DNA from 4 places in the Streptomyces sp. CAU 1734 genome. Region 1 is predicted to be linked to each of the others. Evidence: riboswitches for the same ligand, from Rfam matches in the RefSeq annotation. Region 1 holds a riboswitch; each other region holds the start of a gene.

Region 1 (3,348 bases):
CCCGCAGCTGGCGCTGACCGCCGTGGAACGCGTGCTCGACGTCACCGCGGAGGAGGTGCGGGCGGTCGCCGCGGCCAGGCTGCACCCCGACAACCGCGCCGTGCTGGTCTATGAGCCGCTCCCGGCCGCGGCCGGTGACGGCGATGGCGACGACGCCGGCAACCACAGCGACAGCGACGACAACGAAGAAGGGGCGGGCCAGTGACCGACACCGCCGAGCCGTTGACCACCATGGAGTTCCACCCGCAGCCGCAGGCCGGGGAAGCCAGGCCCTGGGCGTTTCCCGCCCCCGAGCGCGGCACCCTGGGCAATGGCCTGACCGTACTGCGCTGCCACCGGCCCGGACAGCAGGTCGTCGCGGTCGAGATCAATCTGGAGGCACCGCTCGAAGCGGAGCCCGCCGGTCTCGACGGGGTCGCCACCATCATGGCGCGCGCCCTCTCCGAGGGGACCGACAAGCGGTCCGCCGAGGAGTTCGCCGCCGAGCTGGAGCGCTGTGGCGCCACCCTGGGCGCACACGCCGACCACCCCGGTGTCCGGGTCTCGCTGGAGGTGCCGGTCTCCCGGCTCCCCAAGGCGCTCGGCCTGCTCGCCGAGGCGCTGCGCGCCCCCGCGTTCCTGGACGGCGAGATCGAGCGGCTGGTGCGCAACCGGCTGGACGAGATCCCGCACGAGATGGCCAACCCGGGGCGCCGCGCCGCCAAGGAGCTGTACCGCCAGCTCTTCCCCGGCTCCCTGCGCATGTCCCGCCCCCGCCAGGGGACCGAGGAGACCGTGGCGCGGATCGACTCCGCCGCCGTGCGCGCCTTCTTCGACGCCCATGTCCGGCCGGCCACCGCCACCGCGGTGATCGTGGGCGATCTCACCGGGGTCGACCTCGACGCGGTGCTCGCCGAGACCCTCGGCGACTGGACGGGAAACACCGCCCCGGCCCGTCCCATCCCGCCGATCACCGCCGATGACACCGGCCGGGTCGTCATCGTGGACCGCCCCGGAGCCGTGCAGACCCAGCTGCTGATCGGCCGGGTCGGTCCCGACCGGCACGACAGCGTCTGGCCCGCACAGGTGCTCGGCACCTACTGCCTCGGCGGCACCCTCACCTCCCGGCTCGACCGGGTGCTGCGGGAGGAGAAGGGATACACCTACGGCGTCCGCGCCTACGGCCAGGTGCTGCGCTCCGGTCCGGACGGCTCGGGCCGCTCGCTGCTGGCCATCAGCGGCTCGGTGGACACCCCCAACACCGGTCCGGCCCTGGACGACCTCTGGAAGGTGCTCCGCACCCTGGCCGAGGGCGGGCTCACCGACGCCGAGCGGGATGTCGCCGTACAGAATCTGGTCGGTGTCGCGCCGCTGAAGTACGAGACCGCCGCATCGGTCGCGGGCACCCTGGCGGACCAGGTCGAGCAGCATCTGCCCGACGACTACCAGGCCCGGCTGTACGCGCGGCTGGCGGAGACCGGCACGGTGGAGGCGACCGCGGCGGCCGTCAGCGCCTTCCCGCAGGACCGCCTGGTCACCGTGCTCGTCGGCGACGCGGCGCAGATCGCCGAGCCGGTCAAGGCGCTCGGTATCGGCGAAGTGACCGTGGTCACCGGCTGATTGAGCCGCCGCCGGGCGGATCGCCCCGGATCGCCCGGGAAACCGGGCCCGGGAATCCGGTCCACCGGAGGGAACCCCGGCATCACATGGATGCCGGGGTTCTCGCTTATGTCCTATTTGGTGGATTGTTATGGGGTACTCACCCGTCTGCCTTGTGGCATGCGCAACAAAAATCGATCTCTGTTTGGTGATCGAAAGGCCGCGCGCTTAGCGTCGGTCCGGCTGTTCGCCCGCAGTACGCCGCATCCGCGGCACGGACAGTCATCGCCGAGTCCCCGTCCGGCGCGAGCCAGGGGAGCCGGGGATCCATATCCCCCGGGGTGAATCGGGCCCGTCCGCGGCAGCGCGGAGACGCCCGTAGGAGACCTTCCTGCTCCGAACCCGTCAGCTAACCCGGTAGGCGAGAAGGAAGGAAAGGACCGCCCCCTTCATGGCGTTCGACCGCCCCACCGGGAAGCACCGTGCCCCGAGCCGGATGACACGCAGAGGCGCGGGCTTCGCGGGTGTCGCCACCCTCGCCACCGGTGTGTGCACCGGTCTCACCACCACGGCGGTGGCCGCCGAGACCGGTACGGCCGCTCCCGACGACACCGGGATGACGCTGATCCTCGCCGCCGACCCGGACACGCTCTCCGACGAGGTCGCCGGCCAGGCCGTCGCGCAGAAGCAGGAGGCCGTGGCCGCGGCCCGGCAGGCCGAGGAGGCCAGGCGCAAGGCCGAGGCGCGCGCCAAGGAGCTCCGCGAGGCCGAGGCGCGCGCCGCCCGGGAGGCCGAGCGCAAGCGGCTCAACACCTTCACGCTCCCCGTCGCCGGTTCCCATGTCTCCACGGCCTACGGATCCGGCGGCTCGCTCTGGTCCTCCGGCCGTCACTCCGGCATCGACTTCCACGCCTCGCACGGCACTCCGGTCGTCTCCGTCGGCACGGGCACGGTCGTGGAGGCGGGCTGGGGCGGCGCCTACGGCAACAATGTCGTGATCCGGATGTTCGACGGCACCTTCACCCAGTACGGGCACCTCGCCTCCATCCAGGTCGCGGTCGGCGAGGAGGTCACGGCGGGGCGGCAGATCGGCCAGGCGGGCTCGTCCGGCAACTCCACCGGCGCCCATCTGCACTTCGAGGCCCGGTCGACGGCGGAGTACGGATCCGACCTCAATCCGATCGAGTATCTGCGGGCGCACGGCGTCGCGATCTGACACCGGCCCGGCGGGCCGGGGGCCGCGCTCCCGGCCGGGCGGGAGTGCTCAGGGGCGGGTTCCGGGGGCAATCACCCCCGGAACCCGCCCCTGAGCCGTTCGGCACCGCCGCACCGCCGCATCACCGCCGGTGCCGGCCCGCCGGCCCGCCGCCGATACCGGCCCGGCGCATGTCCGGCGGGCACGGTCCCGCGGCCGGTCCGCGGTCCCCGGGTGCGCAGGCCCGCGATCCCCGGGTGCGCCGGGCATTCCGCGACTCCGGCCCCGGTTCATCCGTGCCGGACCGGCCAAAAGACATCCATGGTTTCCGCTGTTCCCCCGGAAACCCCGGATGGCTGCAATAGAGTCACCGGACAAACGCGGTCAGCCGCGTTTCGCTCGCGTTTTCAGCGGATTGAAGCGGAGGTTCGGTTATGCGCGTGCCCGCGCACTCGGTCTGCACGGCGATTCGCGACGACATCGTCTCCGGGGTATTCCCGCGCGGGACCCGGCTCGCCGAGGAACAGCTCGCCCGCCGCTACGGGGTCTCCCGCGTCCCGGTCCGCGAGGCGCTG
Region 2 (3,348 bases), on a different contig from region 1:
CGCCAGATAGCGCTCGGTGGTTCCCCAGGTCTGCCCGATCATGTCGAACGCCGCCCGCAGATACTCCGCCCGCGCGTCGAAGAGCGGGCCGAGCAGCTCCATGACCTCCGGCGACATCCCCGTACGGCTGCTGTCCGTGCGGCGCACCAGATAGCGGCGGTGCGGGTCGTTCGACTTCAGATAGTCCGCCTCGATGGCGTCCCGCTCCACCCCGACGGCGAGCAGGGACACGGCTATGGAGAGCCCCGCGCGGTCCTTGCCCGCCGCGCAGTGCATCAGCGCCGGGACGCTGTCCTCGGCGAGCGCGTGCAGGACCCGGCTGTGCTCGGCGGTCCGCTCGGCGATGATCGACCGGTACGACTCGGTCATCCGCGCCGCGCCCTGGCCATCCGCCAGGACCGCCCGCAGCTGCGCCAGATTCCCCGCCCGGACCAGCTCCCAGAACTCCGCGCCGTCGGCCGGGTCGCTCAGCGGTATGTTCACATTGCGCACGCCGGGCAGCTCGACATCGGGCCCCTCCAGCACCAGATCGGCGGAGTTGCGGAAGTCGAAGATGGTGTGGAGACCCAGCGTGCCCAGGAACGACGCGTCACTCTCCGTCGCATGGGCCAGATGACCGCTGCGGAAGAGCCGTCCGTACCGCACCTGCCGGCCGTCCACCGCCGGCAGCCCGCCCACATCGCGGAAGTTGCGGACCCCGGCCAGCTCGGGCTCGGTCGACGGAACCTGCGGCAGCTGCTGCGTCACGGAGTCTCCTGAGGGTCGCTGCCGTCGGCGCTCCTCGCCGACATGGCGTTTTCTCGACGATACGACATTGATTCCTCGGGCAATCATTTTCTTTTCGCGTGAGGAAGCGTTGCCGTGGTGTCACGGGAGCATTGCGGCGATATGGCACACCCGGGGCGCATGCGACGGCACTCGCGGCACACTCCCCGCCGTTCACGCGCGCGCCGCGCTGCCGTGCGCGTGGGTGCGGGATCAGGAGTCCGTACTTCCTCGGCGCTCTGCCCGCACTCCTCCGGATCGTGCCGGGCCGGGCCGCCCGTCACTGGATCCGGCACCACCTGAATGAGGCATTTGTGATTTATGGGCGCTTTGGTGGATTGCGCATAACGCGCCCCATCTGCAAGGGGTTTGGGGCGGTGCTCGTGAGCAGGATCATAGTGGTGACGGTGTGTGGCGGCGACGGGGTGTCGCGGGGCGGGGCAATCGCGATGCCGGTCGGGGAGTTGGCGCCGCGGTCTCGACGGAGAGTGACCGCGGATGCCCCACGGTGATCATGGGGAAGGCGGAAGTGGAAGCGGAGCGGCTTGTTCCGGTCCTCTCCGCTCGTCTACGGTCACGGAAATTCCGGGCGGACCGCCTCATCCTGCCGCCGCCCCGGATTCCCAACCGACATCCACGCGTGGCAGGAGCGGGGGACCCAGGTAGTACGTCGGCCGGGCAACCGGACGGCTCGGGGTGAAGTCGTGCAGCCGCACGGCCGGGCATCTCCAGCCCGAACCCGACAGCTCACCTCGCAGGCGCCGGAGAGGAAAACCCCATGCCCGCAAAGGGTAAGCACCGCCGTCCCAAGGCCGGCACCATCACCCGCGGCCTCGTCGTCGCGAGCACCGGCGGCGCCGCCATCGCGCTTCCGCTTCTCGGCGCGACCGGCGCACAGGCCGCCGAGCCGGCCGCCGCCCCGGCCGCTGTCACCGCCCCCGCCGCGGCCGTCGCGGAGCAGCGCTCCCCGGCCGCCGCCCCGGCGGGGAAGTCCGAGGCGGGCACCTACCGGGTCGTCGCCGGCGACCATCTCTCGGGCATAGCCGAGGACCACGGCGTCACCGGTGGCTGGAAGCAGCTCTACCAGGACAACCGTGCCGCCGTCGGCGGGAACCCCTCCCTGATCCACCCCGGCCTCGAGCTGAGCATCGGCTCCGCCGCCGCGGCCGGCACCCCGGACGCGGAGCGCTCCTCGCGCGACGGCTCGCGGGACGCCTCTCGCAACGCCGGTGCCAACGAGAAGCCCGCCGCCCCGGCCGCCCCCGCCGCCGCCCGGGAGACCTCCGCCCCGGCCGCCGACCCCGTCACGGAGGCTCCCGCTCCGGAGCCCGCCGCCGAGGCCCCGGCCGAGCCGGAGCCCGCCGCCCCCGCCTCCGGTTACACCGCCCCGATCGCCGGTGCCGGCGTCACCACCTCCTACCGCGTCTCCGGCGCCATGTGGTCCAGCGGCTACCACACCGGCATCGACTTCGCCGTGCCCACCGGCACCAGCGTGAAGTCCGTCGGCCCCGGCACCGTGGTCTCGGCCGGCTGGTCCGGCGCGTACGGCAACGAGGTCGTCATCCAGCACACCGACGGCAAGTACTCGCAGTACGCCCACCTCTCCTCCCTCGCCGTCTCGGCCGGCCAGAGCGTGAGCGGCGGCCAGGAGATCGGTCTCGCCGGCTCCACCGGCAACTCCAGCGGTCCGCACCTGCACTTCGAGATCCGCACCGGCTCCGGCTACGGCACGGACATCGACCCGCTGGCCTACCTCCGCGGGCACGGCGTCTCCCTCTGACGCCACGGGCGTCCACCGCGCCTTCCGCCGATCCCCCCGTACCCCCGCCGGTACGGGGGGATCGGTCTTCACCCACGAGTATTCCCGGGTGGGCCGAAAATCACCGGTGGGATAGATCACCCGCCGTCAACCCCTCCTTACGGTCGCGTAGGTCACATCTGTAAGGACAAGATGAGTTCTTGTGGCAGACGATTCGAGAACAGAGACAGAGGGCGGAATCGGGTCGTACGCGGCTATCGGTGACAGCTTCACCGAGGGCGTGGGAGACCCGGGACCCGGTGGAACCCATGTCGGCTGGGCGGACCGTTTCGCGGTTCTGCTGGCCGACCGCCGGCCGGAACACACGTTCCGGTACGCCAATCTCGCGGTGCGCGGACGGCTCCTCGACCAGATCGTCGCGGAGCAGGTTCCGCGCGCGAGGGAACTCGCCCCGGATCTGGTGTCGTTCTGCGCCGGCGGCAATGACATCATCCGGCCGGGCAGCGACCCCGACGATGTGGCCGAGCGCTTCGAGCGCGCGGTGGCGGACCTCACCAATGCCGTCGGCACGGTGATGGTGACCACCGGCTTCGACACCCGGGGCGTGCCGGTGCTGCGCCATCTGCGCGGCAAGATCGCGATGTACACGGCACATGTGCGGTCCATCGCGGACCGCTACGACTGCCCCGTACTGGACCTGTGGTCGCTCAAGTCGGTGCAGGACCGCCGCGCCTGGGACGGCGACCGGCTCCATCTCTCGGCCGAGGGTCACACCCGGGTCGCGCTGCGCGCGGCACAGGTGCTGGGGCTGGAGGTGCCGGCCG
Region 3 (3,348 bases), on a different contig from region 1:
AGCCGCCGCCCGTGGTGTCGGCGGCACCCGCCAGGGCCTCCAGCAGCGCGCGGAGGCCCGGATCGGTGACGTCGTACAGATCGAGCAGCAGCCGCACATCGGCGGCGCGCACACCGCTGTGCCCCGTCTCGATCCGGCTGACTTTCGACTGGTGCCAGCCCGCCAGCTCCGCCGCGCCGCGACTGGTGAGCCGTGCGGCCAGGCGCAGCCGGCGGAGTTCCCCGCCCAGTCTGCGGCGGCGCACCTCGGGGCCGTGATGACGCATGGGGCTCCCTTCCGTCATCTCGTCTGTTCGGTCTGCCCGCGATCAAAATGCGCTTGTGTGCCCAAAAACGGTCTCACGTCGTAGAGTTCACCGCTTTGAGCGACAGATATATGCACATCTTGGTGGATCGCCACCTGTGGCGGGGCATGGAGTGGCAGTCTGGCGCTCAGCGAAAGCCGTGGCCGTCCGCGTAATTCCCCGCTTCGAGTTCGGAGCCCGGCCGCGGTGGGAAAGGGTTGGCGTCGCCATGGCAGACCTTCAGGAAGCCTCCGTCACTCTGCCGAGCGATCCCGCCTCGGTCTCCGCGGCACGGAGATTCGTCACCGATGTGATTCGCGAGTGGGGTCTGCCGGACGGGAGCGAAGCCGTTGACACGATCCGGCTGATCATTTCGGAGCTGACCACCAATGCGGTGCAGCACACTTTCGGCCAGTCGCCGACCTTCACCGTCGAACTGACCCTGGAGCGGGACGACGAGCTGCGCATCGGGGTGACCGACAGCCATCCGCGATGGCCTCAGCGGCTGCCCGCCGCGGTGCGCCAGGACAACGGCCGCGGGGTGGCGATCGTACGGAGCCTCACCGCCGAGTACGGCGGCAGGCTCTCGGTCTCGCCCACCCCGGAGGGCGGCAAGACCGTCTGGATCGTGCTGCCGTGGGCCGCCCCGCACGATCGCTGAGACGGCCGGGGGCACGGAATCCGGGACCGCCCCGGGACAACAGGCGACAGGCTCCCGGACGGTCCGGTACACGGAGGAAAGGGCCCGCGCCGGTGAGGGCGGGCCCATGACCCGGCCGGCGCCGTGCGCATGGCCGCGCGCGGCACCTCCCGCGCCGGCCGCCGGGGCTCATCCGGCGGCGGGCACGGGCGGTGGTGACGGCTCGGGTGCCCGCTCATGGCGGGGCGGAGCCGGCTCACCGGTGGTTCAGGGATGCTCACCGGTGATTCGAGCGGTACTGGCGGTACTGAATGGTTCGGAACTCCCGGCGACCGGTCCGTGAGCGGTGGGGACCGCGCTCACGGCCGGCGGGGCGGTGTTCTCCCCGTGCGCCGGCGTGCGGCGAGCCGGTCCGGCGCCGGACCTGGCTCGTACGCGCCCATCGGATTCAGTGGCCGGCCGTCACCGGACCCGGCCGTACTTGACGCTCTTGGTCCAGATCTTGTCCAGCTTCACCCAGGAGCCCCGCTTGGGCGAGTGCCAGACCTTCCCCTTCCCGGCGTAGATCCCGACGTGGTAGACGGAACCACCGGAGTGGAAGAAGACCAGGTCTCCAGCCTTGCGCGAGGACTTGGAGACGCGATTGGTCTTGTTGAACTGCTGCTGTGCGGTACGCGGGAGCTTCTTGCCCGCCTTCTTGAAGGCGTACAGCGTCAACCCGGAGCAGTCGAAGCGGGAGGGCCCTGCGGCGCCGTACTTGTACGGCGAACCCTTCTTCGACGCCGCCACCTTCAGCGCCTTGCCCGCGTGGGACGACGCGGCGTGGGCCTCGGACGTGCCGCCCGGCACAAGGAACGATCCACCGAGGGCGGCAAGGGTGAGGGCCGATACGGCCCCCGCCCGGCTCATCAGAAACGGGACGGTGTTCTGCGCACTCATGCGCGACCCTTCGTCAGCCGCCTGTGAAGGATGACCTGTCGGGTTCGGGCGGACGAAGGTGCCCGGCCGCATGACGCGGCTTCACCCCGAGGGACTTCCGGACCTTCCGGCATGCCCCGTACTGCTTGGGTCCTCCACTCCTGCCGAAGCACTTCTGTCGACCAGTCATCCGGAGCGGCGGCAGGATTCGGCGTCCGCCCGGACCGCCCCGCCGAGGTGACGGGGGCTTGTCGTCCCAGGGATCTTGACCCACGACGTGCCGGATTTCCGAGCTGAAACGGCGATATGTGAGTTTTAACACCATTGCTCTGTTCAGGTGGACATGCCCCTCACGGAGTCCGGCCATCGACACCTGACCATGCCCGTACCAGCACCGGAATACGGCTCTCCGGAAGATCGAACATCATGATGCGCAACTCGACCGTAGTCGCCAGCCTGGTGGTGCGTACATCAAACGGACTAGCTTTCCTGGTACTCGAACGGCGGTTGACAGGCCCTGGCCCGAACCGCCGGAATGCCCTGCGAGGGGGTGCGGCGACCCGCCGGGCGCCGGCCGGGCCTCTCGGCCGGCCGCGGGGCGGCGGAGGCGGCCCGGCTCGGGAGGGCGGATCCCCCGAGGTGGGCGCGGACTTGCGCGGCGGGGGTCCCGGGTGCGGTGCCGCCGGCGGTGCCGACGCCGTCCGGGCCGGGTGCGGATGGGCCGACGGGGTGCCGGAACGGTCCTTCACACCCCTCTGTCGGATCGATCACATCTGCTCCGAGGCCGGTGATATCACCCCCGGGCACGGCCTCACGGGGTCCGGAGGCGGCCGTCCTCCCGAAGCGCGGGCCGGTGCCGCGCGCCGGGGGAGCACGGCAGCGGACTCCGGCCGGCGTTCCCCGGCGGATGAGCACCGGAGCCGCGCCGGGGCGATCCCGCCCGAGCCGTTCCGCCGGAGCGCGCCGCCGGACCGCGCGGGCATCCGGCCACCCCGTGCGGGCATCCGGCCACCCCGCGCCGCGCCGCCCGCGCCGGACCGCGCGGCAACCGCTCCCTCCCGGGCCGGTGTTCGCCCGCCGCGGTCCGCGTCCGCCCGCCGGTGGGCGAACCTGGCCGAAAGGGGATGGCTGGTTGTGCTCATGTCCACCCCCTCCCGGGTATGCACCGCTCAGCGGTACTTCACGCTCCGGCTATCGGTTCGGTAAAGAAACATTCGTTCGATCTGTTGCCGATGGCCCCCTGGGCGCAAGGATCACCCGAGAACTCGGCGGGACGGTGAAGATCCCGGCGGGACAGCGAGGAAGAGGGGTACTCCGTGAAACGCACAGCGGTGCTCGGTTCGGCCGGCACTCTGATAGCGGGCACACTCATCGCGGGCGCGGTGGCGGCGCCGTCCGCCAGTGCCGACGCAGGGCGCGGCAGTTCCGTACAGACCGGTCAGAGCAGCTGGTCCGAGGAGCGCGGGGTGCGGATCGCCGCGGAGCGGGCCGCCGCGAAGGGCATCGC
Region 4 (3,348 bases), on a different contig from region 1:
GCGTGGACTGCGCACCCTTCCGGTGGAGTTCACTCCGGTGAAAACTGATGCGCCGTCACATCTGTGATCTGCGTGTGATCTCCGCTGCACCGACTTGTGACTCACGTTCGAGTGCGGCTACGTTCACCCGGACTCAAGCAGTCTGGTGAAAGGCAATCACATGCTCTCCGGGAATGGCCGTCATCGGCGACCGCGTCAGGCCCCCGCTCTCGTCGTCGCTGCGGGCGTGACGGGATCGGCCATCGCGATCCCCTTGCTGGGCGCGGGTTCCGCCTCCGCCGTCGAGTCCTCCACCTGGGACCGGATCGCCGAGTGCGAGAGCGGTGGCAGCTGGAGCGCCGACACCGGCAACGGCTACTACGGAGGGCTTCAGCTCTCCCAGGCCGCCTGGGAGGCGCACGGCGGTACGGAGTACGCCTCGCGCGCCGACCTCGCCAGCCGCTCGCAGCAGATCATCGTGGCGGAGAAGGTGCTCGCCGCCCAGGGCGTCAAGGCATGGGCCTCCTGTGCCGGCATAGCGGGTCTGACCGACGGCGCCCCGGCCGGAAACGGCACCGGTTCCACCGGCACGGATGCGGCGAAGCCGGACAAGGCCCCCGCGGCCGGCAAGCCGAAGTCCGCGCCGAAGCCGGCCGCCGAGCCGAAGTCCGCCGAAACCCCCGCCGGTAGATCCACCGCGGCCGAGCCGTCCGCCGGCACGCCGAAGGGCGCCGGCCCGGGGGCCGGGACCAGCGCGGGCAAGCACCGGGGCGAGCCCGCGACGGAGTCGCCGGCCTCCGGCCCGGAGAAGTCCGCGGCGCCCACCGGGACCGGTGAGCCGAAGAGCGACGGCACGGCGGGCCCGGGCCCGGCCCGGGGCTCCGAGCCCGGCCATGTCTCGCGCGGCGACTCGGGCGGCCGGTCCCCCGTGGCGGACACCGCCGCCGGGGAGAAGAAGGTGGAGGTCGTCAAGGGCGTCGACGGCGCCGACGCCGAGCCGGGCACCTACACCGTCCGCCCGGGGGACAGCCTCTGGGCCATCGCGCAGGAGCAGAAGCTCGACGAGGGGTGGACCGGCCTCTATGAGGCCAACCGCGAGGAGGTCGGCGCCGACCCCGACCTCATCCACCCTGGTCAGAGCCTGGCCCTCGACCCGAAGTAGGGCCCGGGGCAGGGCCGGAAACCGGTGTGGTTCGCGGGATTTTGTCCATATTTGCCGAAGTGAGACAAGGGTCTCTTTGCGGTAAGTGGCACGGCCCGCCCACCGGAATCGGAGATTCCGCCCCCGACCTGGGGAAACATGGATCGGGTCAGGGGCGGGATGGGCGTTTTCTCCCCGATGTTCCCTCTTTGAACATCGGGGAGCCCTGTGATTACGGTCTGACCGCTCGCCATCGCGGGCACCGCTGACCGTCACGCCGAATCCTGCCGTCGGTCGGGGGGAGTACTCGACGCGAGAGCGCCGAAGGCAGGAGCGGGGGACCCAAGGTAAGTGCCGGCCCCGCCGTTCAGGACGAATGGCGGATCACCGGCTTGGGGTGGAGCCGTGCGCAAGGACGCACGGCCGGGCACTCATTGGCCCGAACCCGACAGCTCACCTCGCAGGCGTCGGTGAGGAGATCCACCATGCTGTTTTCCAGCAAGGGCAAGCACCGCCGTCCGTCCAGGGCCGTCCGCCTCGTCGCCTTCGCCGGTGTCACCGGCGCTGCCGTCGCCGCCCCGCTGATCGGCGCCACCTCGGCCTCGGCCGCCACCGCCGCCGAGTGGGACAAGGTCGCGCAGTGCGAGTCCGGCGGCAACTGGTCCATCAACACCGGCAACGGCTACTACGGCGGCCTCCAGTTCTCGTCCTCCACCTGGGCCGCCTTCGGCGGCACCAAGTACGCGGCGCAGGCCAACCAGGCCAGCAAGTCCCAGCAGATCGAGATCGCCGAGAAGGTCCTCGCGGGCCAGGGCAAGGGCGCCTGGCCGTCCTGTGGCGTGGGCCTCTCGAACACCCCGTACGGCGGCGGCGCCGCCGAGCAGCCCAAGCAGGAGCAGCCGAAGCAGCAGCCGGCCCAGCCGAAGCAGGAGCAGCCGCAGGCCGCCCAGCCGAAGCAGGAGCGCCAGGCCCAGCCGCAGCAGCGCGCCGAGGCCCCGACCACCCGCTCCGAGCGTCCCGCGGCCAAGGGCTTCGAGAAGGGCGACGGCGAGTACGAGGTCAAGTCCGGCGACACCCTCAGCAGCATCGCCGCGGCCGAGAAGGTCGACGGCGGCTGGGCGAAGCTCTTCGAGCTCAACAAGGACATCGTGGACAACGCGGACGTCATCTACCCGGGCCAGCAGCTCGACCTGAGCTGACCCTCCCGGGGCGGCCCGCACCACCGCCCGGCTCCGGCCCGCACCGCGCCCCCACGGCTCCGGTGCCGGCCGAACCGGGCCCGCGGGCCGCACCGCGTCCGCGCACCGGCCGTCCCCCCACCGGCCCCGCGCACCGGCCGCCCCCACCGGCCACACCCGTACAACCGGCCCCGCCCGTCCCGTACCCGACGGGGACCGCACCCGGATCCGCTGTCCCGTACCCCCACCGGGACCGCGCCCCGGGACCGCACCCCGGGTCCGTACCCACCCCGGGCGTCCGTCCGGCCGTGCCGCGCCCCGAACGGCGCAGGGCGGCCCGGACGGACCCCGGCACCCGGCCCCCGCGCGCGGGGGCCGGACCCAGGGGCCACCCCGGCCCGGCGCACTCCCCCTGTCCGCGCCGGGCCCGGGGTTCTTTTCGTTACCCCCTGGTAGGTGCGGGGTTGTTTGTCCCGGACCGCGCGGATGGCACCGGCTTTTTCGTCCCAGGGGGCGGGCATCCGCGAGGAGACCCCCGGCCGCCGGATAGGCTCTTGCCGCAAGGCCAAGAGACCCTGCACCCCATGCGTCACATCCCAGAAGGAGATGCTCGTGCCGTCCATCGACGTCGTCGTAGCCCGGGAAATCCTGGACTCCCGAGGCAATCCCACGGTCGAGGTCGAGGTTGGCCTCGACGACGGAAGCACCGGCCGTGCCGCCGTTCCGTCCGGTGCCTCCACCGGAGCGTTCGAGGCCCTTGAGCTTCGTGACGGCGACCCCAACCGCTACCAGGGCAAGGGCGTCGAGAAGGCCGTTCTCGCCGTCATCGAGCAGATCGGCCCCGAGCTGGTCGGCTACGACGCCACCGAGCAGCGCCTGATCGACCAGGCGATGTTCGACCTGGACGCCACCCCGGACAAGTCCTCGCTCGGCGCCAACGCCATCCTCGGCGTCTCGCTCGCCGTGGCGCACGCCGCCTCCGAGGCGTCCGACCTGCCGCTCTTCCGCTACCTCGGCGGCCCGAACGCGCACCTGCTGCCCGTTCCGATG

What was found. Region 1 has a riboswitch for cyclic di-AMP ahead of AAFN69_RS17045 (M23 family metallopeptidase). Riboswitches for the same ligand answer to the same signal wherever they lie in the genome.
Region 2: another riboswitch for cyclic di-AMP. It lies ahead of AAFN69_RS12625 (LysM peptidoglycan-binding domain-containing M23 family metallopeptidase); the one in region 1 lies ahead of AAFN69_RS17045 (M23 family metallopeptidase).
Region 3: another riboswitch for cyclic di-AMP. It lies ahead of AAFN69_RS27005 (C40 family peptidase); the one in region 1 lies ahead of AAFN69_RS17045 (M23 family metallopeptidase).
Region 4: another riboswitch for cyclic di-AMP. It lies ahead of AAFN69_RS20705 (transglycosylase family protein); the one in region 1 lies ahead of AAFN69_RS17045 (M23 family metallopeptidase).

What each region holds. Positions count from the first base shown of each region.
Region 1 covers NZ_JBDQQP010000008.1:100,512-103,859, forward strand. Annotated here, with positions in the region: gene AAFN69_RS17035 (pitrilysin family protein) at 1-205, shown strand, start outside; gene AAFN69_RS17040 (pitrilysin family protein) at 232-1,599, shown strand; cyclic di-AMP (ydaO/yuaA leader) riboswitch at 1,855-2,016, shown strand; gene AAFN69_RS17045 (M23 family metallopeptidase) at 2,030-2,794, shown strand; gene AAFN69_RS17050 (GntR family transcriptional regulator) at 3,208-3,348, shown strand, end outside.
Region 2 covers NZ_JBDQQP010000005.1:447,351-450,698, forward strand. Annotated here, with positions in the region: gene AAFN69_RS12620 (tyrosine-protein phosphatase) at 1-747, opposite strand, end outside; cyclic di-AMP (ydaO/yuaA leader) riboswitch at 1,384-1,539, shown strand; gene AAFN69_RS12625 (LysM peptidoglycan-binding domain-containing M23 family metallopeptidase) at 1,544-2,545, shown strand; gene AAFN69_RS12630 (SGNH/GDSL hydrolase family protein) at 2,727-3,348, shown strand, end outside.
Region 3 covers NZ_JBDQQP010000015.1:107,771-111,118, forward strand. Annotated here, with positions in the region: gene AAFN69_RS26995 (helix-turn-helix transcriptional regulator) at 1-265, opposite strand, end outside; gene AAFN69_RS27000 (ATP-binding protein) at 513-944, shown strand; gene AAFN69_RS27005 (C40 family peptidase) at 1,386-1,862, opposite strand; cyclic di-AMP (ydaO/yuaA leader) riboswitch at 1,866-2,065, opposite strand; gene AAFN69_RS27010 (alpha/beta hydrolase) at 3,158-3,348, shown strand, end outside.
Region 4 covers NZ_JBDQQP010000010.1:185,634-188,981, forward strand. Annotated here, with positions in the region: gene AAFN69_RS20695 (cytochrome P450) at 1-67, shown strand, start outside; gene AAFN69_RS20700 (transglycosylase family protein) at 227-1,141, shown strand; cyclic di-AMP (ydaO/yuaA leader) riboswitch at 1,430-1,602, shown strand; gene AAFN69_RS20705 (transglycosylase family protein) at 1,606-2,319, shown strand; gene eno (phosphopyruvate hydratase) at 2,905-3,348, shown strand, end outside.